DNA from 3 places in the Oerskovia sp. NPDC057915 genome. Region 3 is predicted to be linked to each of the others. Evidence: predicted binding sites of a transcription regulator. Region 3 holds the regulator's gene; each other region holds the start of a gene.

Region 1 (10,465 bases), on a different contig from region 3:
GCCGGGCGGGAGCACACCGAGCTCGGTGCGCAGGCGCCCGGAGGACCCGCCGTCGTCGGCGACCGTCACGACGGCCGTGATGCGGTCGGACATGAGGCGCAGCGCCGAGAGCGTCGCGGACAGGCCGTGCCCGCCGCCGAGCGCGACGACTGCCGGGTTCACGAGGGTCACGACTACTCCTTGCCGAGATCGCGGGCCGTCACGGTGACGCGCTGCCCCTCGGCGCGCAGCCGCTGGGCGAGCACCTCGGAGATGGCGACCGAACGGTGCTTGCCGCCTGTGCAGCCCACGGCGATGGTCACGTACCGCTTCTCCTCGGCCAGGTAGCCGGCCAGGACGGGTTCGAGCGCGCTGACGTACCGGTCGACGAACTCGAGGGCCCCCGGGCGGGCCAGGACGTAGTCGCGCACGGGCTGGTCCCGTCCGGTGAGGTGCCTGAGCTCCGTGATCCAGTAGGGGTTCGCGAGGAACCGCATGTCGACGACGTGGTCCGCGTCGAGCGGGATCCCGTACTTGAACCCGAACGAGACCACGTTGATGCGCAGCGTGTCGGGCGTCCCCTGGGCGACGGCTGCGCGGACCTCCCGGGCGAGGTCGTGCACGTTGAGCTCCGAGGTGTCGATCACGACGTCGGCGCGCTCCTCGACGCTCGCGACCAGCCGCCTCTCCTCCGCGATCCCGTCCAGGATGCGTCCGTTGCCCTGCAGCGGGTGCGGTCGCCGGACCTGCTCGTAGCGGCGCACGAGGACCTCGTCGGACGCGTCGAGGAACAGGATCCGGTAGAAGACCCCGGCGTCCCGCAGGTGCTTGAGGACGTCGAGGAGGTCCGCGAAGAAGCCGCCCCCGCGCACGTCGACGACGGCCGCGATCCGCTGCACGCTCGAACCTGACCGGGTCATCATGTCGACGAGCGGCACGAGCATGCGCGGCGGCATGTTGTCGACGACGTACCAGTCCAGGTCCTCGAGCACCGCGGCCGCGCGCGAGCGCCCGGCGCCCGACATCCCGGTGATCACCAGGACCTCGGCGTCGGACCGCTCGGGGGCGTGCGTGGTCGCCTCGATCGCGGGGATGCCCTGAGGGACGGTCGTCGGGGAGGGTTCGGTGCTCATGTCACCAGCATGCCAGCCGGGGCGCGGCGCCCCGGGGCGGTCGGCCACGTCGCGTGTCCCGGGCGTGTCCGCCCTGCGGCCCACGAAGCCCGACGACGCCGCGCACCCCGCGCTGAGCGGTCCCTGCGGGCGAGGACCCACCCCGGGAGGTCATGCCGGCGCCGGCTCGTCGGACGTGCCGGTCGCGGGAGCGGCGGGCTCGGGGGTCCCGGTCGGGGCGCCGTCGGCCGTCGCCCCGGTGGCGGGTGGCGGGGTCGTGGGGCCGAGCGCCGAGACGACCGCCGCCGCGGTCGCGGCTCCCATGCCGGGGACCGTCGCGATCTCCTCGGCCGACGCGGCACGCAGGCGCTTGAGCGAGCCGAAGTGGGTGAGCAGCGCCTTCTTGCGCGCGGGCCCGAGGCCCGGGACGTCGTCCAGGACCGAGACAGTCATGGCCTTGCCGCGCTTCTTGCGGTGGTAGGAGATCGCGAACCGGTGGGCCTCGTCCCGGACCCGCTGGAGCAGGTACAGGCCCTCGGAGCTGCGCTGCAGGATCACGGGGTAGTCCTCCCCCGGCAGCCAGACCTCCTCGAGCCGCTTCGCGAGCCCGCAGAGCGCGACGTCGTCGATCCCGAGCTCCGCGAGGGCCCGGGCGGCCGCCGCGACCTGGGGCGGGCCGCCGTCGACCACGACGAGGTTGGGCGGGTAGGCGAAACGGGCGGCGCGACCCGCAGGGGCGTCCGCGCCCACCTCGCCCGATCGCGGGACGTAACCTGCGGCGACGGCGTCCGCGTCGCTCGCGGTGTCGTCGTCGGCCCCCAGGTCCATCTCGACGTCCGTGGCCTGGGAGCGGTCCGCGAGGTAGCGCTTGAAGCGGCGCGTGATGACCTCGTGCATGGCCGCGGTGTCGTCGCGGGCACCCAGCCCCTCCGGGCCGCGGATCGCGAAGTGACGGTACTCGCTCTTGCGCGCGAGCCCGTCCTCGAAGACGACCATGGAGGCGACCTGGTGCGTGCCCTGCGTGGTCGACACGTCGTAGCACTCGATGCGCAGCGGCGCGGTGTCGAGGCCCAACGCCTCCTGGATCTCGCGCAGGGCCTGGCTGCGCGTGGTCAGGTCGCCCGCGCGACGCGTGCGGTGCAGCGCGAGGGCGTGCTCGGCGTTCTTGTGCACCGTCGCCGCGAGCTCGCGCTTGTCGCCCCGCTGGGGCACCCGCACGTCGACCTTGGCGCCGCGCAGGCCCGTGAGCCACGCTACGACCTGCTCGGTGTCGGGCGGCGGGACCGGGACGAGGACCTCCCGGGGGACGACGCTCGACGACGGGGTCGAGGAGTCGCCGAGGGCTTCGTCGACCGAGCCGTAGACCTGCTGCAGGAGGTGCTCGACGAGCTCGGCGTCGGTCACGTCCTCGACCTTCTCGACGATCCAGCCGCGCTGGCCGCGGATACGGCCACCGCGCACGTGGAAGACCTGCACCGCGGCCTCGAGCTCGTCGCCCGCGAGCGCGAAGATGTCCGCGTCGGTGGCGTCGCCGAGCACGACCGCGTTCTTCTCCATGGCCCGCTCGAGAGCCAGGATGTCGTCGCGCAGGCGGGCGGCCTGCTCGTACTCCATGGCGGCTGCCGCTTCCTTCATCTTCGCCTCGACCCGGCGGATGAACTTCGCGGTGTCGCCCGCCATGAAGTCGCAGAAGTCCTCGGCGAGCGCGTGGTGGTCCTCGGGCGTGATGCGTCCCACGCAGGGCGCCGAGCACTTGTCGATGTAGCCGAGCAGGCAGGGGCGCCCCGTCTGCTGGGCCCGCTTGAACACGCCCGCCGAGCAGGTGCGGACCGGGAAGACCCGCAGCAGCAGGTCGAGCGTCTCGCGGATCGCCCACGCGTGCCCGTAGGGCCCGAAGTAGCGGGTCCCGGGACGCTTGGCGCCGCGCATGACCTGGGCGCGCGGGAACTGCTCCCCCAAGGTCACCGCGAGGTACGGGTAGGACTTGTCGTCGCGATACTTGACGTTGAACCGCGGGTCGAACTCCTTGATCCACGAGTACTCGAGCGCGAGGGCCTCGACCTCGGTGCCCACGACCGTCCACTCGACCGATGCGGCCGTCGTGACCATCGTCTGGGTGCGGTAGTGGAGGTTCGACAGGTCCTGGAAGTAGCTGCCGAGGCGCGCACGCAGGTTCTTCGCCTTGCCGACGTAGATGACGCGCCCGTGCTCGTCGCGGAAGCGGTACACGCCCGGCGACGTGGGGATCTCCCCCGGTGCGGGGCGGTACGAGGACGGATCAGCCATGTCCGCCAGCCTAGGACAGCGCACCCACAGTCAGGACCCCCGGCGACGCGCCTCACGTGACGCCCGTCACACACGAACGGTCGACCGCCGCTAGGGTGACCGCATGGGCGCCCTTCACTCCTACGCCGCGACCGTCCGCTGGACGGGCGCAGGCCAGACCGGAACCACCACCTACACCGCGTACAGCCGCGACCACGACGTCGACCTGGCCGGGCGTCCGACGCTGCCCGGTTCGGCCGATCCCGCCTTCCGCGGCGACCCGAGCCGGTACAGCCCCGAGGAGCTGTTCGTCGCGAGCCTGTCGCAGTGCCACATGCTGTGGTTCCTCCACCTCGCGTCGGCTGCGGGAGTCGTCGTGCGCGACTACACGGACGAGGTGACGGGCACCATGCGGGTCGAGTCCGCCGGGGCAGGTCAGTTCACGGACGTCACTCTGCATCCGCACGTCGTGGTCGACGACGGCCCCGAGGTCACCGAGGCAGCCGTCGCCGAGATCCACCGCCGCGCGCACGACCACTGCTTCCTGGCGCGCTCGGTGAACTTCCCCGTGCTCCTCGAACCCGCGCCGCTGCGCACGCACGCGGCCTGAGCACACGACGGGGCACGCGGCCTGGCTCGGCGACACCGGGCCGAAGGCAGCCCTCAGCCGTCCGCGGCCGGGGCCTTCTTCGGGGCGACCGCGGCAGTGACCGAGGCGGTGCTCTCCTTCGCCGCAGCCGTCGTGGACGACTTGCGGGCAGCGGTCTTGCGCGATGCCTTCGCCGCCGTCCCCTTGCCCGCCCCGGCCGTGGCGGCAGGTGACTTCTTGGGCAGAGGGGCGACCGGGATGGGGTCGCCCGTGAGGACCTCGGCGAGGAAGCGGCCCGTGTGGCTCGCGGGGACCGCGGCCACCTGCTCGGGCGTGCCCTCGGCGATGACACGGCCGCCGCCGGACCCGCCTTCGGGACCCATGTCGATGACCCAGTCGGCATTCTTGATGACGTCCAGGTTGTGCTCGATCACGAGTACCGAGTTGCCCTTGTCGACGAGCGACTGGAGGACAGCGAGGAGCTTGCGGATGTCCTCGAAGTGCAGGCCCGTCGTGGGCTCGTCGAGCACGTAGATCGTCCGCCCCGTCGAGCGCTTCTGCAGCTCGCTCGCGAGCTTGACGCGCTGCGCCTCGCCTCCCGAGAGCGTGGGCGCGGGCTGCCCCAGGCGCACGTAGCCGAGGCCGACCTCGGACAAGGTCTTCAGGTGCCGCGAGATCGTCGGGACCGCGGCGAAGAACTCCGACGCCTCCTCGATGGGCATGTCGAGGACGTCCGCGACGGTCTTGCCCTTGAAGTGCACCTCGAGCGTCTCGCGGTTGTACCGCGCGCCGTGGCAGACCTCGCACGGGACGTAGACGTCCGGCAGGAAGTTCATCTCGATCTTGATGGTGCCGTCGCCCGAGCACGCCTCGCAGCGGCCGCCCTTGACGTTGAACGAGAACCGGCCGGGCGTGTAACCCCGGACCTTGGCCTCGCTCGTCTCGGCGAAGAGCTTGCGCACGTGGTCCCAGACGCCGGTGTACGTCGCGGGGTTGGACCGCGGGGTGCGACCGATCGGTCCCTGGTCGACGTGGACCACCTTGTCGAGGTTCTCGAGCCCCGTGATGCGGCGGTGGCGACCCGCGACCTGGCGTGCGCCGTTGAGCTCGTTGGCCAGCACGGTGTAGAGGATCGAGTTGACCAGCGTGGACTTGCCGGAGCCCGAGACCCCGGTGACGGCGGTCAGCGTGCCGAGCGGGAAGCTCACGTCGATGCCCTCGAGGTTGTGCTCGCGAGCGCCGATGACCGTGACCCGACGGTCCTTGTCCACAGGGCGACGGGCGGCGGGCAGCGGGATGCTGCGGCGTCCGGCGAGGTACGCGCCCGTGACGGACTCGGGCGCCTCCAGGAGACCCGCGTAGTCGCCGGAGTGGATGACGCGCCCACCGTGCTCGCCCGCACCAGGACCGATGTCGACGATCCAGTCGGCGGCCCGGATGGTGTCCTCGTCGTGCTCGACGACGATGAGCGTGTTCCCGAGGTCCCGCAGCCGCGTGAGGGTGTCGATGAGCCGACGGTTGTCCCGCTGGTGCAGGCCGATGCTCGGCTCGTCGAGGACGTACAGGACGCCGACGAGCCCCGAGCCGATCTGGGTCGCGAGACGGATGCGCTGCGCCTCGCCGCCCGAGAGGGTCCCGGCCGGGCGCTCGAGCGAGAGGTAGTCGAGGCCGACGTCGAGCAGGAACCCGAGCCGGGCGTCGATCTCCTTGAGGACCTCGGTCGCGATGGCCTTCTGGCGCGTGCCGAGCTCGAGCGACCCGAGGAAGGCCGCGGCCTCGCGCAGCGGGAGCCGGCAGACCTCGGCGATCGACTTGTCGCCCACCTTGACTGCGAGGACCTCGGGCTTGAGACGCGTGCCCTGGCACACCGGGCACGGCGTCTCGCGCATGTACGCCTCGTACTTCTCCTTGGACCACTCGGACTCGGTCTCGCCGTGTCGGCGCTCCAGGAACGTCACCACGCCCTCGAAGCCGGTCGAGTACTGACGCTCGCGCCCCCAACGGTTCTTGTACCGGACGTGCACCTCGTGATTCTGCCCGTACAGCACGGCCTGCTGGGCGCGCTGGGGCAGCGCGCGCCACGGCACGTCCATGGAGAAGCCGAGGTCCGAGGCCAGGGCCGTCAGGACACGGGTGAAGTACTCCGACGAGATCTGCGCCCAGGGCGCGACGGCGCCCTCGGCGAGGGACTTCTCGTCGTCCGGGACGACGAGGTCCGGGTCCACCTCGAGGCGGAAGCCGATGCCCGTGCACTCGGGGCACGCACCGTAGGGGGCGTTGAACGAGAAGGTGCGGGGCTCGATCTCGTCGAGCGTGAGCTCGTGGTCGTTGGGGCACGCACGCTTCTCGGAGAAGCGTCGTTCGCGCTGCGGGTCGTCCGCGTCGGCGTCGACGAGCTCGACGACGACGAGCCCCCCGGCCAGCCCGAGAGCAGTCTCGACCGAGTCCGTGAGCCGGCGCTGGACGCCCTCTCGCGAGACGAGGCGGTCGATCACGACCTCGATGTCGTGCTTGAGCTTCTTCTCGAGCGCGGGAGGATCCGTGAGCTGGACGACCTCCCCGTCCACGCGGGCGCGTGCGAAGCCCTTGGACTGCAGCTCCTTGAAGAGCTCGCCGTACTCCCCCTTGCGCCCGCGCACCACGGGAGCGAGGACCTGGTAACGGGTCCCCTCGGGCAGCTCGAGGAGGCGGTCGACGATCTGCTGCGGCGTCTGCGCCTGGACCTTCTCCCCGCAGACCGGGCAGTGCTGGGTCCCGGCGCGCGCGAAGAGCAGGCGCAGGTAGTCGTAGACCTCGGTGATGGTGCCCACGGTCGACCGCGGGTTGCGGTTGGTCGACTTCTGGTCGATCGACACCGCGGGCGACAGCCCCTCGATGAAGTCGACGTCCGGCTTGTCCATCTGCCCGAGAAACTGGCGGGCGTACGCGGACAGCGACTCGACGTAGCGGCGCTGCCCCTCGGCGAAGATCGTGTCGAACGCGAGGGAGGACTTTCCGGACCCGGAGAGACCCGTGAAGACGATGAGCTGGTCCCTCGGCAGGTCGAGGTCGACGTTGCGGAGGTTGTGCTCACGGGCACCAGCGATGACAAGGCGGTTGCTCACCGAAGCATCGTATGCCTCGCCCCTGACATTCGCACACCTGTTCGACCACCGGTCGCCCGTCCGACGGCCCGAGCAGCCCGGCGACCGCCGTGGACGCCCGCACGTCGCCCCCGTGAGCAGCGGAGTCACGGCCGCGACCACCGTGCCAGACTCGGCACGAGAGGCTCGTCACACCGGCGGCCCGTCGTCCGCCAGGACGGCACCCAGCACAGCGAGGAGATCGGCGTGGGATACACCGGCGACGTCACGGTCGGAGGGCCGAGCGACCTGCGGCTCCTGGACGAGATCGCGATCCGCAAGCTCGCCGTCGGGCCGTCCGAGAACGACGCCTACCTCCTGACGTGCCGCAGGAGCGGCGCCCAGCTCCTCGTCGACGCGGCGGCCGAGCCCGACCGGCTCCTCGAGCTCGTCCGGGAGGGCTCGCCGACGGCCCGCCTCGACCTCGTCGTCACGACGCACCGGCACCTCGACCACATCGGGGCGCTCGCCTCGATCGGGGCCGCATCAGGCGCGCAGCTCGCGGCCGGGGCGCCGGACGCGGACGCCGTCGCCGAGGCGACCGGCACCACCGTCTCGCGCCCCCTGCACGACGGCGACACGATCGTCCTCGGCCACCTCACCCTCGAGGTGATCGCCCTGCGCGGCCACACGCCCGGGTCGGTCGCTCTCGCCTACCGCGAGCCCGAGCACGCGAGCGCCCCGGAGGCCGTGCCGGGCCGCGCCCACCTCTTCACCGGGGACTCGCTGTTCCCCGGCGGGGTGGGGAACACCTCGAACGACCCGGAGCGCTTCGCCCAGCTCTACGCGGACGTCACGACCAGGCTCTTCGACCGGTTCGACGACGCCACGTGGGTGTACCCGGGCCACGGCGCCGACACGACTCTCGGCGCGGAGCGACCCCACCTCGACGAGTGGCGCGAGCGCGGCTGGTAGCGGCAGTCGTCGGCGCGTCCCCAGCGACCGTTCCCGAGCCGCACCGCAGCCGAGCCGGAGCCGCGGGCGGACCTCCGGCAGCGCCCGCGCCGGATGATGCTTCAATGTCGCCATGCCGATCTTCGCCGTGACCTACACCTACGCCGACAAGCCCGCCGTCCTGGACGAGTTCCGCCCCGAGCACCGCGCCTTCCTGCGCGGCCTGCTCGACGAGGGCACGCTGCTCGCCTCCGGACCCCTCGCCCAGGACGCTGCGAACCCCGCCGGTGCCCTGCTCCTCGTCGACGCTCCCGACGAGGCGGCGGTCGCGCTGACGTTCGACGCCGACCCGTTCGCTCGTGAGAACGTCATCACGCGTCGCACGGTCCGCCCGTGGGCGCCCGTGATCGGGCCCTGGGCCGACCGCGTCTGACCGTTCGCGGCGTCCCGGACCACCCACCACGAACGCACGAACGGCCCGTCTCCCCGGAGGGAGACGGGCCGTTCGTGTCACGGGGCGAGCGGCACCCGCCGCAGCGGGCCTACGAGGCCGCGTCGACGTCGTCGGGCAGGGAGCGGTCCTTCTGCTGACCACGCGTGCGCAGCAGGCTGGCCACGGTCGTGACCCCGAGCGCACCCAGGATGACCACGAGCGAGAGCCAGATCGGCACCGTCGGGACCGCCTCGATGTGCTGGCCGCCGTTGATGAACGGCAGCGTGTTCTCGTGCAGGGCCTCGAGGATCAGCTTGACGCCGATGAAGCCCAGGATCACCGCCAGCCCGATCGGCAGGTAGACGAGCCGCTCGAGCAGGCCGCCCAGCAGGAAGTAGAGCTGACGCAGCCCCATGAGGGCGAACACGTTCGTCGTGAACACGATGAACGGGTCGTGCGTGAGCCCGAAGATCGCCGGGATCGAGTCGAACGCGAACAGCAGGTCCGTGCTGCCGATCGCGAGGAACACGATCAGCATGGGCGTGAAGAGCCGCTTGCCGTCGACCACGGTCCGCAGCCTGCCGCCGTCGTACGTCGGCGACAGCGGCAGCACCCGGCGCAGCGACCGGATGAGGCGGTTCTCCTGGTACTCCTCCGACTCGTCCCCACCCACGACCAGCTTGATCGCGGTGTAGATCAGGAACGCCCCGAAGAGGTAGAAGACCCAGACGAACTGGGCGATGATCGCGGCGCCCGCGAGGATGAACGCCCCGCGCAGGACGAGCGCCACGATGATCCCCACCATGAGCACCTTCTGCTGGTGCTCCCGCGGCACGGCGAACCTCGTCATGATGATGACGAACACGAAGAGGTTGTCGACCGACAGGCTGTACTCGGTGAGCCAGCCCGCGTAGAACTCGACCGCGGGAGCACTGCCGCCCACGAGGGCGACGAGGCCGCCGAACGCCAGTGCCAGAGCGACGTAGAAAGCCACCCACAGGCCGCTCTCCTTCATCGACGGCACGTGCGGGCGACGGCCCACGATCACCAGGTCGACGAGCAGGAGGACGACGAGGGTCGTCAGGGACGCCGCCTCGAACCAGAACGGCAGCTCGTGCTGCATCAGTAGGTTTCCTTCTCCAGTCGGCGACGGTCGCTCTTGTCCTTGGCGAGGCTCGCGATCGTCGTGATGGCGAGAGTGACGATGATGAAGCTGAGCGAGACGGCCGTCGAGATCTCAGGGATGGCCGTGATGTGCTCGCCGCCGTTGATGAACGGGATCTCGTTCTTGTGCAGCGCGTGGATGAGGAGCTTGATCCCGATGAAGCCGAGGATCGCGGCCAGGCCCCATGCGAGGTACACGAGCCGGTCGAGCAGGCCGTCGATCAGGAAGTAGAGCTGGCGCAAGCCGAGGAGCGAGAACGCGTTGGCCGCGAAGACGAGGAACGTCTCCTGCGTGAGCCCGAAGATCGCGGGGATCGAGTCGACCGCGAAGAGGAGGTCGGCGCTGCCGATCGCGATCATCACGATGAGCATCGGCGTGATGTAGCGCCGGCCGTCGATCTTCGTGAACATCTTGTCCTCGACGTACGCGTCCGTCGTCGGGAAGAGACGACGCGTGAGGCGCAGGACGCCGTTCTCCTTGTACTCCTCGTCGTCGTGCGACCTGGCGCTCTTGATCTGCGCGTACGCGGTGTAGATGAGGAAGGCGCCGAAGATGTAGAAGACCCAGCTGAAGTTCTCGATCAGCGCGGCACCCAGCAGGATGAAGATCGTGCGCAGGACCAGGGCGATCGTGATGCCGATCAGCAGGACCTTCTGCTGGTACAGCCTGGGCACCCGGAAGCTCGTCATGATGAGGACGAACACGAAGAGGTTGTCGACCGACAGGCTCTTCTCGGTGATGTACCCGGCGAAGTACTCGCCGCCGTAGACGGAGCCGAAGTAGGCCCAGATCCCGGCCCCGAAGAGGATCGCGATGCCGACGTAGCCCGCGGACCACCACGAGGCTTCCTTGAGGGTGGGAGCGTGCGGGGTGCGGACGTGGCCCACGAAGTCGAAGGCCAGCATC
Region 2 (10,465 bases), on a different contig from region 3:
ACAAGCCGGTCGACGACCGGTCGTCGTCGTGCCCGTTCTGCCGGGTCCCTGCGCTGTCCGACGAGGACGGGCTGGTCGTGGCGCGGGGCACGTGGTGCTTCGTGGTGCTCAACCTGTACCCGTACAACCCGGGGCACCTGATGGTGTGCCCGTACCGGCACGTGTCGGACTACACGGAGCTGACGCCCGAGGAGACCGGCGAGCTGGCGCGGCTGTCGCAGCAGGCGATGCGGGTCACGCGCGCGGTGTCGGGTCCTGACGGCTTCAACCTGGGCATGAACCAGGGGGCGGTCGCGGGGGCGGGTATCGCGGCGCACCTGCACCAGCACGTGGTGCCCCGGTGGTCGGGGGACGCGAACTTCCTGCCGATCGTGGCGCACACCAAGGCGGTGCCGGAGCTGCTGGGGGACACCCGGGCCCGGTTGGCGGCGGCGTGGGGGAGCGTGGGCCCGGCGACGACCGGCGGGCCCACTGTCCCCGACGAGGTCCCCGCGCCGGAGTACGTGCCGGACGAGAACGTGCCGGACGAGAACGACGTGGCGCCGGTGGCGCCCACTTCCGAGGAGAGCTAGATGTTCGGTCGGCTGCGCGCCGTCGTGACGAGGTTGTTCACGCCGATCGCGGCGTTCCTGCTGCGTGTCGGGGTGTCCCCGGACGCGGTCACGATCGTGGGGACCCTCGGGGTCGTGGGGTCCGCGCTGTGGCTGTTCCCGACGGGGCACCTGTTCGCGGGCACCATGGCGATCATGGTCTTCGCGTTCTCGGACGCGCTCGACGGTGTGATGGCGAGGCTGTCGGGTCGTTCGGGGCCGTGGGGGGCGTTCCTGGACTCGACGCTCGACCGGCTGGCCGACGCCGCGATCTTCACGGGGCTGATCGTGTGGTTCGTGCGCACCGACAACACGTGGGGCATCTCGGTGGGGCTCGCGTCCCTGGTCCTGGGGTCGGTGGTCCCGTACGCGCGGGCCAGGGCCGAGGGGCTGGGCATGACGGCTGCCGTGGGGATCGCGGAGCGTGCCGACCGTCTGGTCGTGACGCTCGTCGCGGCGGGGCTCGTGGGTCTGGGGCTGCCCGTGACGGTGCTGGTCGTGGTCCTGGGCCTGCTCGCGGCCGCGAGCGCCGTGACGGTCGTGCAGCGGATGGCGACGGTTCGTCGTCAGGCGGTCGCTGCTGCGGGGGCCGCGCCGTCGGAGGGTGCTGCGGCGTCCGAGGGTGGTGCCTGAGGTGGGGGTGAGCGCGGACAAGGCGTTCACGTTCGCGTGGCGCAACGCGCACAAGGTGCCGGAGCCGCTGCTGCGCGGGTTGTTCACGGTGATCGCGGACGTGGCGTGGGCGACGCGCAAGGGGGGGGTGTCGCAGCTGGAGCGGAACCTGGCGCGGGTGCGCCCGGACCTGGACGCGCGGGGGCTGCGCCGGTTGAGCCGTGCGGGCATGCGGTCGTACATGCGGTACTACCGGGAGGCGTTCACGCTGCCGGCAGCGTCTCCTGCGCAGATCGAGGCGCGGGTGCGGCTGGAGGGGTACGAGAACTGCCTGCAGTTCACGTCGCGGGGGGTGACGCCTCTGCTGGCGCTGGGGCACACGGGCAACTGGGACCTGGCGGGCGCGTATGCGACGCCGCACATCGCCCCGGTGCTGACGGTCGCGGAGCGGCTGAAGCCGGAGGAGCTGTTCCAGGAGTTCCTGGCGTTCCGGAACTCGTTGGGGATCGAGATCCTGGCCCTGGGTGACGGGGACGTGTTCCGTGAGCTGATGCGTGGTGCGCGGGGGCCGGGCAGGCTCATCCCGTTGCTCGCGGACCGTGACCTGACGTCGCGGGGCGTGGAGGTTGACCTGTTCGGTGAGCGGGCCCGGGTGGCGGCGGGGCCGGCGGCGCTGGCGGTCTCGACGGGTGCGCCGTTGTTGACGGCGTCGATCCGTTACGAGCGGCTGACGGGGGTCCGGCGGCGGGCGGCGGGGACTCCGTGGGGGATCGTGATCCGGTTCTTCCCGCCGGTCGCGGTCCCGGACGGGGTGCCGCGCAGCGAGCGGGTGGCGGCGGTGACGCAGGCGTGGGTCGACCAGCTGGCGGAGGGTATCGCCGCGGACCCGGAGGACTGGCACATGCTGCAGAAGGTGTTCGTGGCGGACCTGGACCCGGACCGGTACGCCCGGACGCGGGCGACGGACGCGCAGGGTTCGACTGGTGGAGGGGTGGTGGGCTCGGCATGAGCCTGAAGGTCGGGATCGTGTGCCCGTACTCGTTCGACGTCCCGGGGGGTGTGCAGTTCCACATCCGGGACCTTGCGGAGGCGCTCATGGCGCAGGGGCACGAGGTGTCGGTGCTGGCCCCTGCGGACGAGGACACCCCGATCCCGGACTACATCACGTCCGCGGGTCGTGCGGTGCCGGTGAGGTACAACGGGTCGGTGGCGCGCATGACGTTCGGTCCGGTCACGGCGGCGCGGGTGCGCCGGTGGTTGGACGCGGGTCAGTTCGACGTGCTGCACCTGCACGAGCCGGTGACGCCGTCGCTGAGCATGCTGGCGCTGTGGATCGCGCAGGGGCCGATCGTGGCGACGTTCCACACGGCGTTGATCCGGTCGCGGGCGCTGCAGGTGGTGTACCCGTTGGTGCGTCAGAGCCTGGAGAAGATCTCGGCGCGCATCGCGGTCTCCGAGGATGCGCGGCGCACGCTCGTGGAGCACATGGGTGGTGATGCGGTCGTGATCCCGAACGGGGTGTACGTCGACACGTTCGCCGACGCCGAGCCGTCCGCGAAGTGGCAGGGGACCCCGGACGCGCCGACGATCGCGTTCCTGGGTCGCCTGGACGAGCCGCGCAAGGGTCTGCCGGTCCTGACGGCCGCGATCCCGCGAATCCTGGAGCAGGTCCCGGGGGCGCGCTTCCTGGTCGCGGGTCGCGGGGACCAGGGGCGGGCCGACGCTCTGGAGGCGTTGGGCGAGGCCGCGAGCGCCGTGGAGTTCCTGGGGTCGATCTCGGACGAGGAGAAGGCGTCGCTGCTGTCGTCGGTGGATCTGTACATCGCGCCGCAGACGGGTGGTGAGAGCTTCGGGATCGTGCTGGTGGAGGCGATGAGTGCGGGGGCGTGCGTGGTCGCCTCGGACCTGGGGGCGTTCCGTCGGGTCCTGGACGAGGGGGAGGCGGGGGCGTTGTTCCCGGTGGGGGACTCGGTCGCGTTGGCGGAGACGGTGGTGCGGGTGCTGGCGGACCCGGCGGGTCGGGTGCGGTACTGCGAGCGTGCGATCTCGTTCGTGCGCCGGTTCGACTGGTCGACGGTGACGGCGGAGGTGCTCGCGGTGTACGAGATGGCTTTGGCGGCGTCGGACGCGGTGATCCCGGTGCACGAGGATCCGGCGTCGTTGCGCGGCGGTCGCCGTCTGGGGTTGTGGCCCCGCCCGGAGCAGGAGAGGAACCCGTCGTGACGTGGTCGGAGATCGCCATCATCGTGGTGGCCGTGGTGCTGGTGGCGGGGTGGGCGCTGTGGGTCGCGGCTTCTCGCCTGGACCGGTTGCACCGCAAGGTGATGGCGTCGCGCCTGGCGTTGGACGCGCAGCTCGAGCGGCGGGCGTCGGCGGCCCTGGACCTGGCGGGGTCGGGGGAGCTGGACCCGGCGAGCTCGGTCCTGGTCGCGGAGGCGGCGTACGCGGTCCTGGACGACGACCTGCGCATGCGGGAGGTCGCGGCGGCGGTGCCGGGTCTGGCGGAGCTGGTGGCGGCCCCGGAGGGGGTGCGCAGGCCCGACGGCGGCGCGCCCGTGGTGCGGGCTCCTCGCCTCCTGGCGGGGGTGGGGATGCAGCGGGCGATGGCGGAGAGCGACCTGTCGGCGACGTTGCGCGGGGCGCTCGAGGACCCGCAGGAGGTCGCGGAGATCCGTGCCTCGCCTCTGGGGGCGGAGCTGCTGGCCGCGCTCGCGGGGGCCTGGTACCGGGCGCAGATCGCCCGCCGCTTCCACAACGAGGCGGTGGCGCAGACGCAGCGCCTGCGCCGGACCTGGTACGCCCGGGCGTTCTCCTTGGCGGGGCACGCACCCATGCCGGTCACGGTCGAGCTGGACGACGCGTGGCCTCCGGCGCTGGACCGCAACCCCTGAGCGGTCCTGGTGCCCGAGGGGTGAGCGCGCCTCCGTAGACTGGGGGTGACGTGCAAGCATGTCGGCGGCACGAGCGTGACCCCTGCTCGTGCGTCCCAACGTGAAGATTCGAGGTTTCGCGGTGTCCGTGGAGAATTCCGGCGAGAACAGCCCCCAGGTGACCGACGTCGTCGGCTCGGCCAAGGTCAAGCGCGGCATGGCCGAGATGCTCAAGGGCGGCGTCATCATGGACGTCGTCACGCCCGAGCAGGCGAAGATCGCGGAGGACGCCGGCGCGGTGGCCGTCATGGCCCTCGAGCGTGTCCCGGCGGACATCCGCGCCCAGGGCGGCGTCTCGCGCATGAGCGACCCCGACATGATCGACGGCATCATCGCGGCCGTGTCGATCCCCGTCATGGCGAAGGCGCGCATCGGTCACTTCGTCGAGGCGCAGGTCCTGCAGGCGCTGGGTGTCGACTACATCGACGAGTCCGAGGTCCTGACCCCGGCCGACTACGCGAACCACATCGACAAGTGGGCGTTCGACGCGCCGTTCGTGTGCGGGGCGACGAACCTGGGCGAGGCGCTGCGCCGCATCACCGAGGGCGCGGCCATGATCCGTTCCAAGGGCGAGGCGGGCACGGGCGACGTGTCCAACGCGACGACGCACATGCGCACCATCCGCGCCGAGATCCGCCGCCTGACGTCCCTGCCGGAGGACGAGCTGTTCGTCGCCGCGAAGGAGCTCCAGGCGCCGTACGAGCTCGTCAAGGAGATCGCCGCCACGGGCAAGCTGCCCGTGGTCATGTTCACCGCGGGCGGTATCGCGACCCCGGCCGACGCGGCGATGATGATGCAGCTCGGCGCCGAGGGCGTGTTCGTCGGCTCGGGCATCTTCAAGTCCGGCAACCCTGCCCAGCGTGCCGCGGCGATCGTCAAGGCCACCACGTTCTACGACGACCCGGCCGTCCTCGCGGACGTCTCGCGCGGCCTGGGCGAGGCCATGGTCGGCATCAACGTCGACGACATCCCCGTCCCGCACCGCCTCGCCGAGCGCGGCTGGTGACCCCGCGGGCCGGTCGGGTCGTCCCGGGGCCCCGGGGCGTCGCCCCCGTGACCTCCTCATGACGAGCACCCCCGACCGGCCCGTCGGCCACGCCCCGGCCGGGGCGGACGCACCCGCTGCGCCCGCCCCGGCGGCGTCCACGGCCCCGCCTGCCGGGGCGGGCGCCCGGGCACCGGCGCCCCCCAGCACGCTCGGTCCCGAGTGGGTCCTCGGACCCGACGGTCTGCGCCACCGGCGCGGCGCCCGCGTCCTGCTCCTCGACGCCGCGGACCGGGTCCTGCTCGCTCGCGGCCACGACACCGACCAGCCCGAACGCTCCTGGTGGTTCACGATCGGCGGCGGCATCGAACCCGGCGAGAGCGACCTCGACGCCGCGGTCCGCGAGGTCCGCGAGGAGACCGGGCTGCACCTGGACCCCGCCGCGCTCGAGGGCCCCGTGTGGACCCGCTCGGCGATCTTCGACTTCTACCGTGAGCGCTGCCGCCAGGACGAGGTCTTCTACCTCGCCCGCCTCACCGGCCCCGGCGCGACCGCGCCCCTGACCCGCGACGGCTGGACCGAGGTCGAGCACGACGTCGTCGACGAGATGCGCTGGTGGACGCTGCCCGCGCTGCGCGAGGTCACCATCGAGGTCTTCCCCGCCGGGCTGCCCGACCTCCTCGAACCTCTCCTCGGCGGCTGGGACGGGCGCACCCGCCACCTGGGCGAAGCGACCGAGTAGCCCCGCGCTCCCGCGCCCGTGCCCGCACCCGCCCGGCCGGGCTCCCCACGCACGGCGGGCGCCGCCGTCGGGCCCCTGCTGCGCGCTGCTGTCCCCGGGAGCGCGGACGGGGTGCCACGGGTGCCGCGTACGATGGGCGATCGTGAAACCGGTCATTGGAGTCCTCGCCCTGCAGGGCGACGTCCGCGAGCACGTGGCCGCCCTCGAGGTGGCCGGCGCCCGCGCCGTCACCGTGCGGCGCCCCACCGAGCTCGACGGCCTCGACGGCCTCGTGCTCCCCGGCGGGGAGTCGACCACGATCGACAAGCTGCTGCGGATCTTCGAGCTGTTCGACCCGCTGCGCACCGCGATCGGGGCAGGGCTGCCCGTGTACGGGTCGTGCGCCGGCATGATCCTGCTCGCCGACCGCGTCCTGGGCGCCACGCACGACCAGCAGACCCTCGGAGGGCTGGACGTCACGGTGCGGCGCAACGCGTTCGGCCGCCAGGTCGACTCGTTCGAGTCGTCCGTCGAGATGACCGGCGTCCCCGGCGGGCCCGTGCCCGCCGCGTTCATCCGCGCCCCCTGGGTCGAGGAGACCGGCCCCGGGGTCCAGGTCCTGGCCCGCACCCGCCACCGCGGCGCGGGCTCCCACGCGCCGTCCGGCGACGGGCCGGACGCCGGTGCCGACGGGACGGGTGACGCCGCAGGTAGAATCGTCGCAGTACGTCAGGGAACGTTGCTCGCCACCTCCTTCCACCCCGAGATCACGGGCGATGCGCGGGTGCACGAGCTCTTCGTCGCAATCGTGAAGGAGTAACAGGGGTATGTCAGGACACTCCAAGTGGGCTACGACCAAGCACAAGAAGGCCGTGATCGACGCCAAGCGCGGCAAGCTGTTCGCCAAGCTCATCAAGAACATCGAGGTCGCGGCCCGCACGGGCGGCGGAGACCTCGCCGGTAACCCCACGCTCTTCGACGCCGTCCAGAAGGCCAAGAAGTCCTCGGTCCCCAACGACAACATCGACCGCGCCCTCAAGCGCGGCTCGGGCCAGGAAGCCGGCGGCGCCGACTACCAGACGATCATGTACGAGGGCTACGGCACGGGCGGCATCGCCGTCCTCGTCGAGTGCCTCACCGACAACAAGAACCGTGCCGCCGCGGAGGTCCGCATCGCGTTCACGCGCAACGGCGGCCAGCTCGCCGACCCGGGCTCGGTGTCGTACCTGTTCTCCCGCAAGGGCGTCATCGTGGTCCCCAAGGAGGGCACCACCGAGGACGACGTCATGGAGGCCGTCCTGGAGGCGGGTGGCGAGGAGGTCACCGACGAGGGCGACACGTTCGAGATCCTCACCGAGGCCACCGACCTCGTCGCGGTCCGCACCGCGCTGCAGGACGCCGGCATCGAGTACGACTCCGCCGACGTCGTCTTCCACCCCTCCATGGAGGTCGAGGTCGACGCCGAGGGCGCCCGCAAGATCCTGCGCCTCATCGACGCCCTCGAGGACAGCGACGACGTGCAGAACGTCTACGCCAACTTCACCGCGAGCGACGAGGTCATGGCCGAGCTCGAGAGCGACGACTGACCCACCCTGGTGTGACGAAGGGCTCCCGCGCGACCGCTCGCGTGGGAGCCCTTCGTCGTGGGCGGCCCGTGAGAGGGTGAGCGCGTGCGCGTGCTCGGAGTGGACCCAGGACTGACCCGCTGCGGCGTCGGCGTCGTCGACTCGCTGCCCGGGCGGCGCGCCCGCATGGTCGCGGTCGGGGTCCTGCAGAGCCCGCCCGACCAGTCGGTGGACCTGCGCCTGCTCACCATCTCCCAACGCCTGGACGCCTGGATGGACGAGCACGTCCCCGACGTCGTGGCCGTCGAACGCGTCTTCGCCCAGCACAACGTCAGCACCGTCATGGGCACCGCCCAGGTCGCGGGCCTCGCGATGGTCGCCGCCGCGCGCCGCGGGGTGCCCGTCGCGATGCACACCCCCAGCGAGGTCAAGGCCGCCGTGACCGGCACCGGACGCGCCGACAAGATCCAGGTCCAGCGCATGGTCGCGCGCATCCTCGAGCTCGCCGAGCTGCCCAAGCCCGCCGACGCCGCCGACGCCCTCGCCCTCGCGATCTGCCACCTCTGGCGCCCCGCCGGCGCCCTGCAGGGCGGCGACCGGCACCAGCTCACCCCCGCCCAGCGCGCATGGGCCGCGGCCGAGCAGGCCTCGCGCGGCCCCCGCCGCTGACCCCCGCTGCCCGTGCCCGACGGCGAGGCTCACCCGGGAGCGCCACCGCCCGTTGCTAGAGTGGCCCACGGTTCGTACAGGTGTTCGGGGCCGGTCGTGCGCGGCCGGGACCCGCGAGGAAGCATGGAGGCACAGTGATCGCTTCGCTGTCGGGCACGGTCGCGGACGTCCGTCTGGACCGCGCCGTCATCGACGTGGGAGGCGCCGGGGGAGCCGTGGGCTACCTCGTCCACGCGACCCCCGCGACGCTGTCCGGGCTGCGCGTGGGCGAGCCCGCCCGCCTGGCCACGAGCATGGTCGTGCGCGAGGACTCCTTCACGCTGTTCGGGTTCACCGACGACGACGAGCGCGCCGTGTTCGAGGCCGTGCAGACCGTCAGCGGCGTCGGCCCGCGCCTTGCCCTGGCCATGCTCGCCGTCCACACGCCCGACGGGCTGCGCCGCGCCGTCGCGGGCGAGGACATCGCCGCGCTCATGCGCGTGCCCGGCATCGGGCGCAAGGGCGCCCAGCGCATCGCGCTCGAGCTCGGCGACAGGCTCGGGGCCCCCACGGGCACCGACCCGGGCGAGACCCCGGGAGGCCCGGGCGCCACAGTCGTGGACGACCAGCGCGACCAGGTCGTCCAGGCGCTCGTCGGCCTCGGGTGGAACCCCAAGGCCGCCGAGGACGCCCTCGCCACGGTCCTGACCCAGGCCGGGGCCGATGCCGTCGCCCCCGACGAGATCGCCGGCGCCCTGCGCGCCGCGCTGCGCGTCCTGGGCGGCCCCCGTGGCTGACTTCGACCGCGTCGGCTACGAGGACGGGCACGAGCCGTTCACGTCCGAACGCATCGTGACCTCGACCGCGGACGACCTCGAACGCGCCGCCGAGGCCGCCCTGCGACCGCGGCGCCTCGAGGAGTTCGTCGGGCAGCTCGTCGTGCGCGACCAGCTCTCCCTCGTCCTGCAGGCTGCGCTCGCACGCGGCGCGACGCCCGACCACGTCCTGCTCTCGGGCCCGCCCGGGCTCGGCAAGACGACCCTCGCGATGATCATCGCGGCCGAGCTCGGCACCTCGCTGCGCGTCACGTCGGGCCCCGCGATCCAGCACGCGGGCGACCTCGCCGCCGTCCTGTCCTCCCTCGAGGAGGGCGAGGTCCTGTTCATCGACGAGATCCACCGCCTCGCACGCCCCGCCGAGGAGCTGCTGTACGTCGCGATGGAGGACTTCCGCGTCGACGTCGTCGTCGGCAAGGGGGCGGGGGCCAGCGCCATCCCGCTGTCCCTGCCACCGTTCACCGTCGTGGGCGCCACCACGCGCGCCGGGCTCCTGCCCGCGCCGCTGCGCGACCGCTTCGGGTTCACCGGGCACCTCGACTTCTACTCGGCCGAGGAGCTCGAGCGCGTCATCATCCGCTCGGCCGGGCTCCTCGGCGTTGAGATCAAGCACGCCGCCGCCCACGAGATCTCCGGCCGCTCGCGCGGCACGCCCCGCATCGCCAACCGCCTCCTGCGCCGCGTGCGCGACTGGGCGCAGGTGCGCGGCGACGGGACCATGGACCTGCGGGCGGCCCGCGCGGCCCTCGAGGTCTACGAGGTCGACGAGCTCGGCCTCGACCGCCTCGACCGGGCCGTCCTGGGCGCCCTGTGCACCCGGTTCGGGGGCGGCCCCGTGGGGCTGAGCACGCTCGCCGTGACCGTGGGGGAGGAGTCGGAGACGGTCGAGACCGTCGCCGAGCCCTTCCTCGTGCGCGAAGGCCTGATCGGGCGCACCCCGCGCGGTCGCGTGGCCACCCCCGCGGCCTGGGCCCACCTCGGCCTCACCCCGCCCGACCCCCTCACGCCCCGCGGACCGGGCGCCGGGCTCGGCCAGCGGACCGGCTCCGCGCGGTCGGGCGGAACCCTGTTCGACACAGGGGCCTAGACTGAGGGAATCTGAGCGGCGGAACTCCACGGCCGGACGGTTCGTTGGTGATCCGTACGCGTGCGCCTAGACTGCCGCGCAGATCCCAGCACAGAACAGGAACCGGTTACCCCGTCATGGACTTCAGCCTCATTCTCATCCTCGCTCTCGCCGCCGGAGCGATGTTCCTCATGACCAACCGGTCGCGCAAGGCTCAGAAGGAAGCGGCTGCCTTCCGTACCAACCTGGCCCCCGGCCAGGAGGTCATGACCGGGTCTGGCCTGTTCGGCACCATCGTCGACGTCGACGAGGAGAAGGACATCATCACGATCGAGTCCACGCCCGGCACCCAGACGCGCTGGCTGCGTGCCGCGATCGCCAAGCTCGTCGACCCGCCCGTCGAGGAAGAGGGCACCGACGAGCTGACCGAGGGCACCGAGGAGGGCGCGGTCTACGGCGACGCGGCCACGGTCTCCTCGTCGAACGACGACGTCCTCGACGTCCCGGACGAC
Region 3 (10,465 bases):
AAGACCAATGTCACGGCCCGCGTGATCGAGTCCGCCCCGGACCTGATCGCGATCGGCGCGTTCTGCATCGGGACCAACCAGATCGACCTCAAGGCCGCGGCCTCCCACGGCGTCGCGACCTTCAACGCGCCGTTCTCGAACACGCGCTCGGTCGTCGAGATCGCGCTCGCCGAGATCATCGCGCTGACCCGCCGCCTGACCGAGCGCGACCGTGCGCTGCACGACGGCGTCTGGGACAAGTCCGCCGAGGGCGCCCACGAGGTCCGCGGTCGCACGCTGGGCATCATCGGCTACGGCAACATCGGCACGCAGCTCTCGGTCGTCGCCGAGGCCCTGGGCATGTCGGTCGTCTTCTACGACACGGCCGAGAAGCTGGCCCTGGGCAACGCGCGTCGCATGGACAGCCTCGACGAGCTCCTCGAGACGGCGGACGTCGTCACGCTCCACGTCGACGGGCGCGGCGGCAACGCCGGCCTGTTCGGCGAGAAGCAGATCTCGCGCATGCGCCAGGGCGCGATCCTGCTCAACCTGTCGCGCGGCTTCGTCGTGGACACCGGCGCGCTGCGCGAGGCGATCCTCTCCGGGCACCTGTCGGGGGCGGCCATCGACGTGTTCCCCGAGGAGCCCAAGAAGCGCGGCGACCACTTCGACTCGGAGCTGCGCGGCCTCCCGAACGTCATCCTGACCCCGCACATCGGCGGGTCGACCGAGGAGGCGCAGGAGTCGATCGGCCAGTTCGTCGCGGGCAAGCTCCGCGACTACCTCGCGACCGGTTCCACGACCCTGAGCGTCAACATCCCGAACCTCGCGCTCGAGCAGAGCACCGGTGTGAGCCGCATCGCCCACCTGCACCGCAACACGCCGGGCGTGCTCGCGGCCGTCAACGCGGTCCTCGCCGAGCACGGGACGAACATCGAGGGCCAGATGCTCGCGACGCGCGGGGAGCTCGGCTACGTGGTGACCGATGTCGGTGCGGAGCTCCTGCCCGCCGCCATCGCGGAGCTGCAGGCCATGGACGCGACCGTCAAGCTGCGCGTCCTGTCCTGACCGGGGCAACCCGCACAGCATGAGGAAGGGGACCAGCCCGTCGGGCTGGTCCCCTTCCTCATGCTGTGCGGGTGCGGGGGAACCTCCCGGTTCCCGGCCGACACTCAGCCGGACTTGCGGCGGAACGTGCGCTGCACAGGTCCGACGGTCTCCGACCCGTGGACCGAGCCCGTGTTCGAGCCTGCGTCCGCGGTGCGGTGGCTCGCGGCGTTCTTGCGGTCCAGCGCCTCGCGGAACTTCGCCTTGGCGTCCTCGCTGGGCGTGGTCCCGGGTGTCTCGTCCTTCGACGTCGTCATCGGCGGGCCTCCTTCTCTCGGTGGTACAGGTGCGCCGTCGGGCGCTCCCGTGCCCCAGCCTGTCGCACCCGGCGGGGTAACGCCAGCGAATACGACCGGGTACGGTCGAGACATGTCGCACAAAGCGCCGGAGCCGGGCTCCGGGATGCCGTTCGCCCGCGCCGGGCGCTCCGGTCTGGTCCTCCCCCGCCTCTCCCTCGGGCTCTGGCAGAACTTCGGGGAAGCGACCCCGTACTCGGCGCAGCGTGAGCTGGTCCTGCACGCGTACGAGCGCGGCATCGTGCACTTCGACCTCGCGAACAACTACGGCCCGCCGCCGGGTTCTGCGGAGGCCGCCTTCGGGCGCGTCCTGGCGAACGACCTCCGAGGGCACCGCGACGAGCTCCTGGTCTCGACCAAGGCGGGCTACCGCATGGGCCCCGGGCCGTACGGGGAGGGCGGGTCGCGCAAGTACCTGCTGTCGTCGCTCGACGCGTCGCTGCGCCGCCTCGGCACCGACCACGTCGACGTCTTCTACTCCCACCGGTTCGACCCGACGACCCCGCTCCACGAGACGATCGGCGCGCTCGCCACGGCGGTCTCCTCGGGGCGGGCCACCTACGCGGCCATCTCCTCGTACTCTGCCGAACGCACGAGCGAGGCCCTCGCGGTCGCGGACGACCTCGGCCTTCCCCTGGTGCTGCACCAACCGTCGTACTCGATGCTGAACCGGTGGATCGAGGCGCCCGGCCAGGGTGGCCGCACCCTGCTCGACGTCGCGGGCGACTCGGGGACCGGGTTGATCGTCTTCTCGCCGCTGGCCCAGGGCATGCTCTCCGACCGGTATCTCGACGGCGTACCACCCGACTCGCGCGCTGCCCGCTCGGTCTCGTTGCGTCCCGAGCACCTAGCCCCCGAGAACCTCGCGAGGATCCGCGCGCTGCGCGAGGTCGCGAACCGTCGCGGGGAACCCCTCGCCCGGACCGCGATCGCCTGGACGCTGCGCGACCCGCGCGTCACGTCGGTCCTCGTGGGTGCCCGGACGACCGCCCAGGTGGACGAGAACCTCGCAGCGCTCGGTGCGCCGCCGTTCACGGACGACGAGCTGGCAGCCGTCGACGCCGTGACGACCGAGGTCGCCCCCGACGGGAGCCGCCGTCCCCTGGACACGGGGATCAACATTTGGGCAGCCCGCTCGAGCGACCTCTAGCCGGTCGACCCCGGGGAACCGGCGGCGGACCATGCCCGACGGCTCAGGCCAGGTCGGGCACCACGTCGTCGGCGGGCTCGTCACCCGTCGGGCGCGCCCCCGCCCCGCCGAAGGTCGCCGCGCGTTCCTCGCGCTCGGCCCGGAGCGAGTTGATCGCGGTCTCGAAGTCCTCGAGCGAGTCGAAGGCCTGGTAGACGCTCGCGAAACGCAGGTAGGCGACCTCGTCGAGCTCTCGGAGAGGCCCGAGGATCGCGAGGCCGATCTCGTAGGCGTCCAGCTCCGCGCTCCCCCCGGCCCGGAGCGACTCCTCGACCTTCTGCGCCAGCACGGCGAGGTCGTCCTCGTTCACGGGGCGCCCCTGGCAGGCCTTGCGGACGCCCGTGACGATCTTCTCCCTGCTGAAGGGCTCGGTCACGCCCGAGCGCTTGACGACCGACAGGCTCGCCGTCTCGATCGTGGTGAAGCGGCGGTTGCACGCCGGGCACTGCCTGCGACGACGGATGGACGCACCGTCGTCGGAGGTGCGCGAGTCGACGACCCGTGAGTCCGCGTGCCGGCAGAACGGACAGTGCATGAGGCGATACTCCTGTGGGTCTGCGCGAGGCTTCCGGGGCGGACGCCGCGGAACGGTGCGTCCCGAACCTATGTCTCGACCTCGACAGGGCGCAAGGCGCCTCGCCTCGCAGGACGGTCACGATGCGTACTGGCCCCTGAGAGATGTGTCATGGCACATGAGAACGGAGGTGGCCGATGACCGGCCACCTCCGTCGGGACGCCCCCGTCCCCATCTCACGTCCGCGACTCGCCTCGCTGACGTCGACGCAACTGCGGAGACGCGCGTGGCGCGTCTCCCCCTCACCGACCGACCCCCCAGCCGGGTTGGTGAGGCAGTACTAACTTAGGGGAACCTAATGCAATCGCGCAAGCCCTGACGCCGAGAGGCCTCACGTCGCCCGACGAGCCGTCTGGGTTCGAACCGACCCCCGGCCCACCCGGACCGCCGCAGCACAGGCCCGCGCCGCGGGTCGACGCGCCTCGAGTCAGCGTGCCGCGGGTCAGCGCCCGAAGTCCGGGTCGACCGGGAGCAGGAGCTGCTGACCGACCTGCAGCCCGGTCGAGGACAGATTGTTGAGCTCGGCGAGGTCCGCCATGACGTCGCGGACGTCGCGTCCCCCCGCAGCCAGGGCCGAGGCGTGCTGCCACAGCGTCTCCCCCGCCTGGACGACGTGGATCCGCACCTCGACCGGTTCGCCCGGCCCGGACGCGACCGCACGAGCGCCCCACAGGGCCCCGAGCGCGACGACCGCCGCGACGAGCAGGACGAGCACGAGGCGTCCCCGCGCCGTCAGCCTCAGCGGAGCCTCGACCTGCGTGCCGGGCCGTCGCTCGACGCGCCAGCCATCGGAAGCGCCCATCGCACTGATCGCACTCATTCCCACTCCTTCGCCCGTGGCGCCCGAACCGCCTTCCCCGGTCGGTTCGAACACCTGTACGTCGAACATCTGTACGATTTCTATCACCGTCGGGAGCGAATGTCGAGACATGCTCGAACATGTGTTTGATTCGTGTCGCCCGGTGACCTACGCTGTTCGAGTACTGGTCGTCCGATATGTCGGACGCTCGTGGCGCGGCTCCCCGCGCACGGGCTGACGAGAGCCCGGTCGGCCACGTCAGAGCCGGTGCCGCTCACGGTGCCGCTCGCAGGACAGGGACCGAGACGGCCGAGCAGGGCGGAGACGACGATGGCGGGACGGGTGGCCGACACCACGGGCAGGCTCGCGAAGGTGCACGAGCTGCCCGACGGCACGACGGGCGGCGACGGTCTCACACCGCGCCAGCGCCTCGTGCTCGAGACGATCCGCGCGTCGGTCGACCAGCGGGGCTATCCGCCGAGCATGCGCGAGATCGGCGAGGCCGTGGGCCTCACGAGCCCCTCGAGCGTCAAGCACCAGCTCACGACGCTCGAGCGCAAGGGGTACCTGCGCCGCGACCCGAACCGCCCGCGCGCGATCGAGGTCGTCCAGCACGACGACGCGCGGACGATCGCCGCACTCCCCGGCAGCGCCTTCCCGCGCGTCGAGGGCATCGACGCGTCGGAGGACTCGCCCGAGCGCCCCACGCCGTCGTACGTGCCCGTCGTGGGACGCATCGCGGCCGGTGGCCCCATCCTGGCCGAGCAGGTGGTCGAGGACGTCTTCCCGCTCCCCCGCCAGCTCGTGGGGGACGGTGAGCTCTTCCTCCTCCGCGTGGCCGGCGACTCGATGATCGACGCTGCGATCTGCGACGGTGACTGGGTCGTGGTGCGCCGCCAGCCCGTCGCCGAGAACGGGGAGATCGTCGCGGCGATGATCGACGGTGAGGCGACCGTCAAGACGTTCAAGCGCATCGACAAGCACGTGTGGCTCATGCCGCACAACGCGGCGTACCGGCCCATCTCGGGGGACGACGCCCAGATCCTCGGTCGGGTCGTCTCGGTCCTGCGGAGCCTCTGAGCACACCGGCACGGTGGCCGTGTCGCGGCCAGCGTCGGCGGGCATGACGAAGGGGACGGCCCGGCGGGTCGTCCCCTTCGTCGTGCCCGGTGCCCTCCGCGGGCACCGGGAAGACGGCTACAGCCCGAAGCTCTTGGCCACTGCCCGGACCGACTCCGCGGACGCGCGGAGTCCGGCGAGCTCGTGGTCGGACAGCGGGACCTCGATCCGCTCACCGCACCCTCGCCGCTCGAGCAGCGACGGGACGGAGAGGCAGACGTCGTTGATCCCGTGGAAGTCCTCGAGGAGCGAGGACACCGGCAGGACCCGGTGCTCGTCGTCGAGCACGGCCTCGATGATGCGGGTCGCGGCGAGCGCGACCGCGTAGTTGGTCGCCCCCTTGCCCTCGATGATGCGGTAGGCCGACTGCACGACCTCGTGCGCGATGTCCTCGCGCACCTCGGCCGTGAGCGGCCCCCGCCCCTTCAGCCCCTGCCACTCGAGCAGCGGCACCCCGCTGATCGTCGCAGAGCTCCAGAGCGGGATCTCGCTGTCCCCGTGCTCCCCGGCGATGTACGCGTGCACGTTCTGCACCGCGACGCCGCAGTGCTGCGCGACCAGGAAGCGCAGCCGGGACGAGTCCAGGACCGTGCCGCTCCCGAAGAGCTGGTTCGGCGGCAGGCCCGAGTACTTGAGGGCCGCGTACGTCACCACGTCGACCGGGTTCGTCACCATGATGTAGACGGCGTTGGGGGCGACCTCGACGAGCCCGGGCAGGATCTTGCGCACGAGCGAGATCGTCGCCTCGGCGAGGTCGAGGCGCGTCTGTCCGGGCTTCTGCTTGGCACCGGCCGTGAAGACCACGACGTCGGCGTCGGCGCACACCGCGACGTCGTCGGAGCCCTCGACCTTGGCCATGGGCATGAACTGGATGCCGTGCTGGAGGTCGAGGACCTCGGCCTCGACCTTGGTCCTGTTGATGTCGAGCAGGCTCACGGTGTGAGCGGCTCCACGCATGAGCGCCGCGTAGGCGAGGGTCGATCCGACGGAACCTGCGCCGACGATCGCGAGCTTGGTGGTACGGGCGGGCACTGTGCCTCCTGGACGTTGAGCGCACGGCGTCGGTCGCTGCACGAGCGTCGCGACGTCCGTTTGCGTGGACTGCCAGGTCTCAGCCTAGGGCGGACAGGCGCTCGAGCGCAGAGAGGACGACACGGCGGTCGGTCGTGGTCCAGAAGTCCGGCATCGACCTCGTGAGGTAGGAGCCGTAGCGGGCGGTCGCCAGGCGCGGGTCGAGGACCGCGACCACCCCGCGGTCGGCGGTCGAGCGGATGAGCCGTCCCGCCCCCTGCGCGAGCAGCAGCGCGGCGTGGTTCGCCGAGACCTGCATGAAGCCGTTGCCGCCCGCGGCCTCGACCGCGCGGGCACGGGCCGACTTCACGGGGTCGTCGGGACGCGGGAAGGGGATCCGGTCGATCAGGACGAGCTGGCAGCTCGGGCCCGGGACGTCCACGCCCTGCCACAGCGAGAGCGTGCCGAACAGGCACGTCGCGGGGTCCGCGGCGAACTCCTTGACGAGCGTCGGCAGCTGGTCCTCCCCCTGGCACAGGATCGGGACGTCGAGACGCTCGCGCATGGCCTCGGCTACCGCGAGCGCCGCCCGGCGCGAGGAGAAGAGCCCGAGGGTCCGGCCCCCGGCTGCTGTGATGAGGTCGGCGATCTCGTCGAGCTGGCCGTCCGTGGCAGCCTCGCGACCGGGCTGGGGCAGGTGCTTGGCGATGTAGAGGATGCCCTGCTGGGGGTAGTCGAACGGGCTGCCGACGTCCACGCCGGTCCAGGTGGCACCGTCGTCGTCGAGGCCCAGCGAGCGGGCCACGGGGTCGAACGTGCCGCCGAGCGCGAGCGTCGCCGACGTGAAGACGCCCGTGCGCTCGGTCAGGAGGTGCGTGCGGATGAGGCCCGCGACCGCGAGCGGCGCGGCGTGGAGCTTGCTCACGCCGTCCCCGCTCCACCGGCCGTCGTCGCCCGCGCGCGAGCACCACAGGACGTCGTGTCCCGTGGGGTCCTGGGCCATGCGCTCGGCGATCTCGAAGACCTGGAGCATGGTGGCCTGGGCCATCTTCATGCCGGTGTCCGGCTGGGCCTGCGGGCCGCCCGAGGTGTCGGGCTTGAGCGCGCTCAGCACGGTGCGTGCGGCGTCGCGGACGGCGGCCACGGCCGAGCGCGCGTCGTCGGGCAGGCCGTCGGGGAAGCGCTCCGCGGGAAGCGACGCGACGACGGTCCCGAACGCTCCCGTCGCGAGGTCGAGGTCCGTCGTCTGGACGCCGCCGTGGCGGCGCGCGAGGCGCGCGGCGTGCTCGATGATCGGCACGGAGAGGTCCGCGGTCGCAGCGGCCGTGACGCGGTCGCTGAGCTCGTGCGCCTCGTCGACGACCACGACACCGTGCTCGGGCAGCACGCCGGGCGACCCCGACGCGGCGATGCCCAGCATGGCGTGGTTGGTCACGACGACGTCGGCCTCCCGGGCGCTCGTGCGGGCCTGGTCGGGGAAGCAGTCGTCGATCAGCGGGCACTTGGAGCCCAAGCACTCGAGCGCCGTGACCGAGACCTGGCGCCACGCCTTGTCGGACACGCCGGGCACGAGGTCGTCCCGGTCCCCGGTCGTGGTCTCCTGCGCCCACTCGCGCAGGCGCACGACCTGCTCCCCCAGGGCCGCGGCCCCCGACGCGGCACCGGGCGCCGGGTGCTCGGCGACGCCCGCGCGCTCGCCGCCAGTGGGCAGGTCGAACAGCGTGGGCTCGTCGGCCGGGTAGCCGCCCTCGATCTTGTGCTGGCACAGGTAGTTGTGCCAGCCCTTGAGGAGCGCGATCCGCGGGGGGCGCGGCAGGCGGTCCGCGACGGCCTGGGCGACGAGCGGCAGGTCGCGCGTGATGATCTGGCGCTGGAGCGCGAGGGTCGCGGTCGAGACGATGACGCGCTCGTCCTCGCAGACGGCGTGCCGCACCGCCGGCACGAGGTACCCGAGGGACTTGCCGGTACCCGTCCCGGCCTGGACCAGCAGGTGGTCGGGGCCGCCCGACCCGTCGATCGTCCGCGCGACGTCCACGGCCATCTGGTGCTGCCCGGCGCGGCGGCCGCCGCCCAGGGCGCCGACGGCGAGGTCGAGCAGCTCCTCGACGTCAGGGGTCGCGGGGCCCGTGGTCAGGGTGGTGGTGGTCTCCTCGGGCACCCCGGAAGTCTACGTGGGGCCACCGACAGGGCTCATGGAGCGCCGGGACGGTGGCCCCCGCGGACGGCTAGGCCCGGACGGCCACCGCGTTGAGCTCGAGCGCGAGCCCTTCGTCGACGCGGCCCAGCAGGCGCGTCCCGGTCTCGACGTGCTCCTCGAGGTCGATCTCGCCCGTGAGGTGCACGCGGTTGACCAGGTCGCCGCGGTGGTAGGGCACCACGACGTCGATCGAGACGTCGGGTCGCGGCAGCTCGTCGGAGATGAGCTGCAGCAGGTCGTCGATCCCCTGCCCGGTGTGCGCCGAGACGAGGATCGTGCGGCGCTCGCGCCCGCGGATGCGCGCGACGACGTCAGGGTCGGCGACGTCGACCTTGTTGAGCACGACCACCTCGAGCACCTGGTCGATGCCCGGGATGTCGGCGAGGACGTGGCGGACGGCCGCGATCTGCCCCTCGGGGTCGGGGTGCGCCGCGTCGACGACGTGGAGCAGCAGGTCTGCCTGGCCGACCTCCTCGAGCGTCGAGCGGAACGCCTCGACGAGCTGGTGCGGCAGGGACCGCACGAACCCGACCGTGTCGGCGAGCGTGTACACGCGCCCGTCCTCGGTCTGCGCGCGGCGGACCGTGGGGTCCAGGGTCGCGAACAGGGCGTTCTCGACGAGCACGCCCGCGCCCGTGAGGGCGTTGAGCAGGCTCGACTTGCCCGCGTTGGTGTATCCGGCGATCGCGACCGACGGGATCGCGTGGCGCTTGCGCGAGGACCGCTTGGTCTCACGGCCCGGCGCCATCGCGGCGATCTCGCGGCGCAGCTTGGTCATGCGGTCGCGGATGCGACGTCGGTCGAGCTCGATCTTCGTCTCACCGGGTCCGCGCGAGCCCATGCCCGCACCGGCACCACCCACCTGGCCACCGGCCTGGCGGGACATCGACTCGCCCCAGCCTCGCAGGCGCGGGAGCAGGTACTCGAGCTGCGCGAGCTCGACCTGCGCCTTGCCCTCCCGGGACTTGGCGTGCTGGGCGAAGATGTCGAGGATCAGCGCGGTCCGGTCGACGACCTTGACCTTGACGATGTCCTCGAGCGCGCGGCGCTGGGAGGGCGCGAGCTCGCCGTCGATCACGACGGTGTCCGCGCCGCTCACGGCCACGACGGACGCGAGCTCCTCGGCCTTGCCCGACCCGAGGTAGGTCCCGGGGTCCGGCTTCTGGCGCCGCTGGAGCACGCCGTCGAGCACCTGGGAGCCGGCCGTCTCGGCGAGCGCCGCGAGCTCGCGGAGCGAGACCTCGGCCTCGGCCGCCGCGGCGTCGCCGCTGCCGCTGTACAGACCGACCAGCACGACCTTCTCGAGGCGCAGCTGCCGGTACTCGACCTCGGTGACGTCCTCGAGCTCGGTCGACAGGTTCGCGACCCGTCGCAGCGCGGTGCGCTCGGCGAGCTCGAGCTGGTCCCCGTCGTGGACGGAGTGCTGGGTGCCTCCCTCGGCGCGCGCGGTACCCGCCCGTGCGAGCACCCGTGCCACGACGTCCCCGGCGATGTCGCGCTCGGGGCGCGCGCTCTCCGGTGCGGTCTCGGGGGTGGGGTTCGCGGGGGTCTGGGTCATGGGCCGCCTTTCAGCTGAGGGTCCGGCCCGGGTCGAGGTGACCTGGGCCGGTCGGTCCGTCCGGAGAGGCTCCGGTCGGCATGTCGTACAACAAGCGTGGCACGCCGGATCGTCCCGGCGCGAACCAATTCGCCCCGTCGGGTCGCGGTTCGTCCCAGGGCGCAGCGCGGACCGACCGTCGGGGCAGGCCCGCGATACCGCGGCGGGTCGAGCACCGGCCGATAGGATCGGTCCTCGTGACACCTCCCGACATGACCCCTGAAGCGACGCCCGAACCCTCCCCCGACCACTACTTCACGGCGCAGCCCGCCTCCGCCGAGGAGCGCCGGGAGCTCACGGTCCGGCTCGCGGGCCGCGAGGTCACGGTCGAGGTCGCGTCGGGCATCTTCTCCCCCGGCCGCCTGGACCTGGGCACGCAGGTCCTCCTGCGCTCGGTCCCGGACCTCCCGCCCGCGACGTCCGGGCCCGACGGCGCCGCGCACCTCCTGGACCTCGGCTGCGGCTGGGGCCCGGTCGCGCTGACCATGGCGCTCGAGTCGCCCGCCGCGACCGTGTGGGCCGTCGACGTCAACGAGCGCGCGCTCGACCTGGTGCGCCGCAACGCCGCGCGGCTGGGGCTCGAGAACGTGCGCGCGG

Evidence for each region. The regulator LexA, encoded in region 3, represses DNA repair genes until DNA is damaged. The targets are predictions, from matches to a motif close to TCGAACANNTGTTCGA.
Region 1: the regulator LexA is predicted to act here: its motif matches at 7,079-7,094, upstream of uvrA (excinuclease ABC subunit UvrA).
Region 2: the regulator LexA is predicted to act here: its motif matches at 8,145-8,160, upstream of ruvA (Holliday junction branch migration protein RuvA).

Annotation. Positions count from the first base shown of each region.
Region 1 covers NZ_JBHVOS010000013.1:26,694-37,158, reverse strand. The annotation lists gene yvcK (uridine diphosphate-N-acetylglucosamine-binding protein YvcK) at 1-162, opposite strand, end outside; gene rapZ (RNase adapter RapZ) at 174-1,112, opposite strand; gene uvrC (excinuclease ABC subunit UvrC) at 1,263-3,377, opposite strand; gene ACFVQ3_RS10325 (OsmC family protein) at 3,481-3,966, shown strand; gene uvrA (excinuclease ABC subunit UvrA) at 4,020-7,049, opposite strand; gene ACFVQ3_RS10315 (MBL fold metallo-hydrolase) at 7,275-7,982, shown strand; gene ACFVQ3_RS10310 (YciI family protein) at 8,095-8,394, shown strand; gene ACFVQ3_RS10305 (TerC family protein) at 8,504-9,517, opposite strand; gene ACFVQ3_RS10300 (TerC family protein) at 9,517-10,465, opposite strand, start outside.
Region 2 covers NZ_JBHVOS010000004.1:183,334-193,798, reverse strand. The annotation lists gene ACFVQ3_RS04465 (HIT family protein) at 1-572, shown strand, start outside; gene pgsA (phosphatidylinositol phosphate synthase) at 573-1,223, shown strand; gene ACFVQ3_RS04455 (phosphatidylinositol mannoside acyltransferase) at 1,225-2,211, shown strand; gene ACFVQ3_RS04450 (glycosyltransferase family 4 protein) at 2,214-3,425, shown strand; gene ACFVQ3_RS04445 (hypothetical protein) at 3,422-4,093, shown strand; gene pdxS (pyridoxal 5'-phosphate synthase lyase subunit PdxS) at 4,215-5,138, shown strand; gene ACFVQ3_RS04435 (NUDIX hydrolase) at 5,197-5,859, shown strand; gene pdxT (pyridoxal 5'-phosphate synthase glutaminase subunit PdxT) at 5,999-6,658, shown strand; gene ACFVQ3_RS04425 (YebC/PmpR family DNA-binding transcriptional regulator) at 6,666-7,424, shown strand; gene ruvC (crossover junction endodeoxyribonuclease RuvC) at 7,509-8,072, shown strand; gene ruvA (Holliday junction branch migration protein RuvA) at 8,207-8,848, shown strand; gene ruvB (Holliday junction branch migration DNA helicase RuvB) at 8,901-9,974, shown strand; gene yajC (preprotein translocase subunit YajC) at 10,091-10,465, shown strand, end outside.
Region 3 covers NZ_JBHVOS010000008.1:60,109-70,573, reverse strand. The annotation lists gene serA (phosphoglycerate dehydrogenase) at 1-1,047, shown strand, start outside; gene ACFVQ3_RS07295 (DUF5302 domain-containing protein) at 1,152-1,343, opposite strand; gene ACFVQ3_RS07290 (aldo/keto reductase) at 1,456-2,532, shown strand; gene nrdR (transcriptional regulator NrdR) at 2,576-3,106, opposite strand; gene ACFVQ3_RS07280 (LysM peptidoglycan-binding domain-containing protein) at 3,588-3,965, opposite strand; gene lexA (transcriptional repressor LexA) at 4,275-5,024, shown strand; gene ACFVQ3_RS07270 (L-lactate dehydrogenase) at 5,142-6,095, opposite strand; gene ACFVQ3_RS07265 (ATP-dependent DNA helicase) at 6,175-8,232, opposite strand; gene hflX (GTPase HflX) at 8,300-9,829, opposite strand; gene ACFVQ3_RS07255 (class I SAM-dependent methyltransferase) at 10,081-10,465, shown strand, end outside.